Regions from separate parts of the Roseateles sp. PN1 genome, predicted to be linked through region 2. Evidence: riboswitches for the same ligand, from Rfam matches in the RefSeq annotation. Region 2 holds a riboswitch; the other holds the start of a gene.
The links. A riboswitch is a leader RNA that binds a small molecule or an ion and turns the genes downstream of it on or off. The one in region 2 is predicted to bind cyclic di-GMP.
Positions count from the first base shown of each region.

Region 1: linked by a shared signal. The riboswitch ahead of AABB87_RS22220 (S8 family peptidase) and the one ahead of AABB87_RS02005 (hypothetical protein) in region 2 are both predicted to bind cyclic di-GMP.

Region 1 is NZ_JBCARA010000020.1:42,805-46,213, forward strand. Features, by position in the region: gene AABB87_RS22210 (flagellar basal body protein) at 1-237, shown strand, start outside; gene AABB87_RS22215 (hypothetical protein) at 244-861, shown strand; cyclic di-GMP riboswitch class I at 1,303-1,389, shown strand; gene AABB87_RS22220 (S8 family peptidase) at 1,495-3,409, shown strand, end outside.
Region 2 is NZ_JBCARA010000001.1:512,739-516,147, forward strand. Features, by position in the region: gene AABB87_RS02000 (substrate-binding periplasmic protein) at 129-923, shown strand; gene AABB87_RS02005 (hypothetical protein) at 969-2,195, opposite strand; cyclic di-GMP riboswitch class I at 2,515-2,613, opposite strand; gene AABB87_RS02010 (glutathione S-transferase family protein) at 2,863-3,409, opposite strand, start outside.

The sequences.
Region 1 (3,409 bases), on a different contig from region 2:
GCTCACAACATCGCGAACCTCAACACGCCCAATTTCCGGCGCCAGCAGGTGCAGCAGGCGTCGGAGCCAGGCGCAGCCGGAGTGAGCACCTCACCGTCGCAGGCGGCCCAGCCGGGCAATGCAACTGAGACGGATGTCGTTGCAGAGTTACAAGCGAAGAATTCGTTTCTTGCTAACCTGGCGGTCTTCAGGACGCAAGACAAGATGATGGGCGCGCTACTGAACATCTTTGGTTGACGCGCCATGCTGCTACGGCCGGCGCTGCTCGCATTGATCGGTTTTTACGGAGTTGCGCGCGCCGCTGATCCGACGGTATCGCCCTCCGAGCAGCCGCTTCGGCCTTGCGACGTCCCGGTGCGCTTCTCAGCGGAGTACTTTGCTGACCCGGAAGTCGACACCTCGAAATCCACGGCGGAGATCACGAAGCTCGGCAATGCCTTTGGGGCCTCCGAAAGGGGCGTCCATCTGGGTCACGTCATCGTTCAGACGGAGATTTCCGTCGTGCCGCAGGCGACTTGCTCAGGCCTTCAAGTGATCTTGAAGTTTGTCAGGCCGGTCCTGCGTATCGCGAGCAATTTGCCTCCCGGCTCGTGTGCCGAGGCGCTGGTCCGCAGGCACGAGTGGACCCACGTCAAGATCTACCGCGAGATTGCGTACGAGTTTCGACATCTCCAATATCACGGCTTCGGGCCGCTGAGTTCGGCCTCTGTGATGCGGTTCGCGAAGCAGGAATGGAAGCGACTCGAGTACCGCCAAGTGCTCTTCGACAGTCCAGAGGAATACGCCAAGAGCCAAACGATGTGTGAGGGCGAGATTCCGAAGCTGCTGCGTGCCGCAGCGCCGGCGGTTTCCAAGGGCTAGGCTATTGGGGACCTGAGTTGCCGATGGAGCGGACTGGCCAACTCGCGACTGCCACAAATCGGCCAAGAACCGACCTCAAGGCTTGCAGTTCTTTGGGCTGGTTTTTCCATCTTCAAGGCGATATCGCTGAACAAAAGTAAGCGCGCCGGCCCCGCACCGCTAAATTGCTTTAGTTGAGGGAGCTTGTAGCGGTGAGGCTGCAGCATCGCCAAACTGTAGCGCTCGGGTTTTTGAAAGCCTGTCGCGCCCGCGGAGGCCTCAAGGTGCGCCAAGCGGCCAAGCCGTTAGGCCGAAAGCCGTGCATCAGAAAAACAAAATCGCGGCATTCGTCATGGATTGGGCATTGGCGACACAGCGAGCACAGGCACTAATTTTTGAATCGGCGCAGAATTCGTATCAAGTTGTTACCAGTGGTTCGAAAAGAGCTGCTCTTGGCAGCTGTTTCACCGAGGGCAAACCTGTCGAAAGACAGGGACGCAAAGCTTCCGGCCTAAAGCACGACAGTGCTATGGCAGCGGGGCCGCCGGCCTGACTGGGCTTTGCCCCAGGGCACAAATCGATCAACGAATGTGGTCGGATTGAGCAGGCTGTACAGCGTGGCCCTCGCCTCAAATCTTTTTGCGCGCGGCCACCATGACTCCTTACTTCCTCCCAAACCGTATCGGGTTCTTTCGTACACCGGCCGCTTGGGCCGCCAGTGCCCTGTCACTGACCCTGCTGGGTTGCGGCGGCGGTGCTGAGGAGGCACAAGCCCCGGCCAGTGCTAACGCGGTAGCGGCGGCCGAAGCCTCCGTGCTTGTGGAGGGTCGTGTGTTCAAACTCTGGGCGCCCGGCGAGGAGGCCACCGTGCTTGCCGAGCAGCGGCAGGCGGATCCGCAAGCGGATGGCAGCGAGGTCCGCCTGATCGTGCGGCTGAACCCGGCGGCGGTGATGGACAGCGGTCGTGCCTATATGCTGAGTGCCACGGCGGCGGGTGACGGCGGCGAGGGCGCTGAGGGGAGCGCGAGCGACGCAGAAGCCACCGCCGGCGCCCTGCATGCCAAGCAACTGGCCGCCAAGGCCTCGGCTGTTGCGACTGCGGTGGATGCCGTGGTGACACAGTCGGTCCTGGCGGTGTCGCCGAGGGCGCAGGTGCGCCAGCAGTTTTCGCATGCGGTGGAGAGTTTCGTGATCACCGTGCCTTGGGCGCAGGCCCATGAAGTGGCCACCGAATTGGCGCGCAACCCCAGCGTAGATGCGGTCGAGCCCGACCGCGTGTTTTCGACCGGCCAAGTGGCCGGCGTACGCACCCTGGACGCCCGTGCCTGGGGTGTTGACCGCATTGACCAGCGTGCACGTCTGTTTGACAACAGCTTTCGCCAAAGCCTGAGGGGCGATGGCGTCAACGCTTATGTGCTGGACACTGGTATCAACCCGCACAACGAGTTTGGCGCCCGCTTGGTGGCAGGCTTTTCAGCCATCAACGACGGCCGCGGCACTGGCGACTGCAATGGGCATGGCACCCATGTGGCCGGCACGGTGGGCGGGGCCACCTTGGGTGTGGCGCCCGGCGCGCGTTTGGTGCCGGTGCGGGTGATGGACTGCGGAGGTTCCAGCACTGGCAGCTCGGTGCTGGCGGGGCTGGACTGGGTAGCCGCGAACGGCAAACGCCCCGGCGTGGTGAATATGAGCTTGGGCGGTGGCGCCTCGACGACGCTGGACGCCGCCGTGCAGCGACTGGTAACGGCAGGATTCAGCGTGGTGGCGGCAGCCGGCAATAGCAATGTGGACGCCTGCACCCAGTCTCCCGCGCGAGCTGCAGGCTTGATCACGGTGGCGGCCAGCGACAAAGCCGATGTCAAAGCCAGCTTCTCGAACTGGGGCCAATGTGTCGCCATCTGGGCGCCCGGCACCGCCATCAGCTCGGCCGGCCACGCCTCGACCAGTGCGGTGGTCGCGATGAATGGCACCTCGATGGCCGCACCCCATGCGGCCGGCGCGGTCGCTTTGCTGCTGCAAGCCAGCCCGCAGATGGCGCCGGCCCAAGTGCGGGCGCAACTGCTGGCCCAGGCCAGCCTCAACGCCATCACGGGCGCTTCAGCCTCCACCACCCGCAGCCTGCTGTTCGCGGGCCAGGGCGCGGCTGTGACGCCCACCCCCGCACCTGCTCCTTCGCCAGCACCTACACCTGCGCCTGCGCCTGCACCGACGGTCAAGCCGGTGCTGCTGCAAAGCATCACGCTGACCAGCAGCGTCCCCTCGACGGGCAACTGGAAGGCCGACGCCGCCGTGAAGGTGGTCAACCAAGCGGGCGCGCCAGTGAGTGGCGCCAAGGTGCTGGCTCGCTTCTCGAATATGGCGGCTGAAGTCAGCTGCACCACGGCCGCCAACGGTCTGTGCAGCATCGCCAGCGGTGCCGCACCCTGGGCCAACCTGCCTGTGCTGGGCTTTGCCGTCACAGGCATCAGCGGCCCTCAACTGAGCTACACCGGTGGCGTAAAAAGCGCCCAAATAGTGCGGCCTGCTGCACCGGTGGCCTTGCTGACGGCACTGAGCGGCACCATGGCAC
Region 2 (3,409 bases):
ATTTCGATCGGGTCGCCGTGGATTGAGAAGAATCGACACCCTCATGGGGGCTTGGCGGTGTAATCTCCCGCCTGTCTTGCTCGTTAGCCCCGCTAAATACGACTTGCCCACGACTTGCCCACAGCCCCATGCGGTCAACAAAAGTCAAATGGCTCATCGCCCTCACGCTGGCCGTGGTTGCGCTTGCCTGCCAGGCGAACGGCTGCACCGAGCTCAGCTATGCGGCCAACGCGAACTACCCGCCCTATAGCTGGACCAGCGATGGGGCCAGTTATCGCGGGGCCAGCAAGGACTTGCTGGAAATGCTGGTGCCGGCGGGCATCGCGCTCAAGCCCGTGGTCGTGCCCTGGGTGCGCACCCTGGCCATGGCTGAACGCGGCCAGATTGACTTGCTCTTGAGCCTTCGCGTGACGCCGGAGCGCGAGAAGTACCTCAATTTCTTCGCCGCACCGGCCTTCGCGAACAACATCGTGGTGTTCGTTTTGAAGGACAGCCCGCTCAAGACGGCGGACTGGGCCTTGATGAAAGGCTTTCGCGGCGGCGTCAGCCGGGGCGACTCTTTCGGCAATGGCTTTGACGAATACCTGAAGCAACACCTTTCCGTTGAAGAGGCCGTCAATATGGTCAACAACTTCAAGAAGTTGTCTTTGGGCCGCATCGACTATTTCGTCACCGGCGAGTATCTGGGCCGCGCGTACTTGTCGAATAGCCCGGACAAGGACTTGACCGGCATCGTGGCGCTGCAGCCCCCGATTAGCACGGGCAGCATTCATTTCGCCTTCAGCAAGGATTCGCCCTGCAACAGCTTGGCGGCGCCAATGAATGCCAAGCTGGCCGAACTCATCCGCCAGGGCGTGCCAGCGAAGCTGCTGAACGAGGCGCTCAAGCGCTTCGCCGCGGAACAGCAGTACCGCTGGCAGTAGAAGGGCGGGCGCAGCTCGCGGCTCTTCACGGCTGCGCCTCGCGAATCAACGCGCCGAGACCACCTCGTTGAACAACTGCGCCACATCGTCGCGGGTGGCGATTTCGAAACCGAGCTTGGCCTTGACCTGCACACGGCCATCCGGTGTCTGCTTGGCGGACCAGTCGCCGATGCCGAGCGCGCGTTCGAACACGACAAGCTGGCGATCGCTTGTGAGGTCGATGGCCTCGATCTTGCCGATGCCGTCCTGCATCACCACGGCCATCGGGCCGGTGGGCGTGCGGTACCAAGACACACGCCAGAAGTAGTGGCCCCGGTTGGGCGTGCCGCTCTGCGACCAGACCGATTCCACCGACTCCATGCGGTCGCAGATATTGACGAAGTTGTTCTTGCGATGGCACTGGCTGAGTATCTGAGCCTCTTTCTCGCCCAGCGAAATGCCGACCGGCCGCAGCTTGCTGGTAGCCAGCTCAAAGAGCGCGTAGTCGCTGTCGGACTTGGTCACGCCTGCGGCTGCGCCCAGCGCCTTGACGGCACTGAATAGACCGCCCAGAGAGGTGTTGGCCAAAACGCCGTCTTCCTGGGCCTTGGTGTCCTGGCGCTTTTCCAGCAGCACCCAGCCGGTGGCGGCGATGTCGCCGTTCTGCATGGCGGCCAGTGTGTGGGTTTCGGGCAGGGCGCTGCTGCTCAAGCCGCGGCCGGCGTCGTAGCGGAACAAGGCGTTGTCGCGCGCAACGATGAAGCCACGGCCGCTCAGCGTCAGGCGCGCGCCCGAGACACGTACCCCGGTCACCGTCTCGACGATCCACTGGCCGCCCTGCTTGCTCGCTGAGGCGATGACCACCGGCTGAGTCACGCCCTGGCGAGTCAGCTTGATTTGATATTGGTTCGGGCCCATTTCAATCGAATAGGCGATGTCGCCACTGGCGCCGTCCAGTGAGTATTGAATGATGCGGCCTTCGGGATCGAGTACACGCTGGCCATTGACCGCGAAGCCGTCACGGAAGCGGTCCATCGAGAACGGCCCCTGCACTGCGGGCCAGGCCGAAACACGGGATGCCAGATCCGCCTCGGACAGGCGTGGCTGTTGCTGCTGCAATTGCTGAGGGTTGAGGCCGGGCTGTGCGTTCAGCTGAGTCGACGCGCGCTGCTGCATCAGCAGCAGTTGTTGCAGCAACTGTTGCTGCTGGGGGTCGAGGCCTTGGCTGTGGGCCGTGCTCATGGCGATGCCTGCGACAAGGCTCAACAGGGCGGGCTTGAATTTGCTGATCATGAGGAACCCTCTCTCGAACTGGTGGTTTGTTTGTTTTTTGAGCTTGACGTCCTGCTCGGCTATGCGCCGCCTGCGTCAAATGCGAATTGATGGGTGAAGCGGTGAGTCACTGGCGTGCAGGAGGTGGGCGCTATGCGGCCAAGGGCAAGGCGCGCCTGCACCGGGCTGATGGGCGGTTCATGTGATAGCTGCAAATGGATTTCCCCCTCTTTCTGGCTGGCCCATCCCGGGCGCCTGAGCAGGGTGCAAGTGCCAAGCGATCTGCCGACGGGCGGGGGATTGCAGGGCTCTTCTCGGAGCAAGAGGCGTGAGAGCCTCTCGGTGCAACCCCGCTGTCGTTGCGGCTGAACCAGGTTCAGCCGCTGAAGACCGGAAGCTTTGCGACCCCGGCTTTCGCGCGGGTGTGCCAATCACGATTTGTTACGTGTTGTGAGTTGGAGCGTATCAAGCCGAGCTAACGTCGGCGATGAACTGACCGCGGCGCGCGTGAAGTAGTTCTCGGCGAAGGCCACGCCATGGCTTGGGCTTGCGGTGGGTCAGCAACAAGCCCTTGGGGCCAGGGACACCGATGTTTGGCGGCCTCTCCCGAGGCCTTGGCGGGGCTGGCGCCAGGTGTTTGCCCTGGGCGCCAGCCGGCACAACTCAATTCAGCTGAATTCGGTTCAGCTCAGCTTGCCTGTGCCTTCAGCGCCGCAATGCGTTCCTGATCCGCTTTGCGGTCGGCCGCCACTTTTTGCGCCATGGGGCGCTCGCCAACCAGCTTGGCATAGCTCTTCCAGTCCACGCCGGCGGCGGCCAGCATGTCTTCGCCCAGCACCAGCTTGCTGGCTTGTGCGACCAGGGGCAGGCTGACCCAGGCGGCGCAGTCGGCCATGCCAAAGCTGTCGCCACCCACATAGGGTGCGAACTTGGCCAGGCGCTTGAAGCCGGCGATGTTCTTGCTGAGTTGCTTGCGCACGCGGGCTTGCGTGCCTTCGCTGACCGTGCCACCGAAGAAGGCTTGCGCGTAAAGCTCGCGCGCCACCAGTTCCAGATGCAATTCAATGAAGCTAATCAGCTCGCGCTGCTTGGCGGCCTGAAACGGGTCGGCAGGCAGCAGGGCGGGCTGCGGGTAAGCGGCTTCTAGGTAGTCCAGAATCACCTGGCTCTCGCACAAAGCGCCTTGCGGCGTGCGGATGAAGGGCACCTTGCCCAGCGGCGAGCAGCTCAGCACG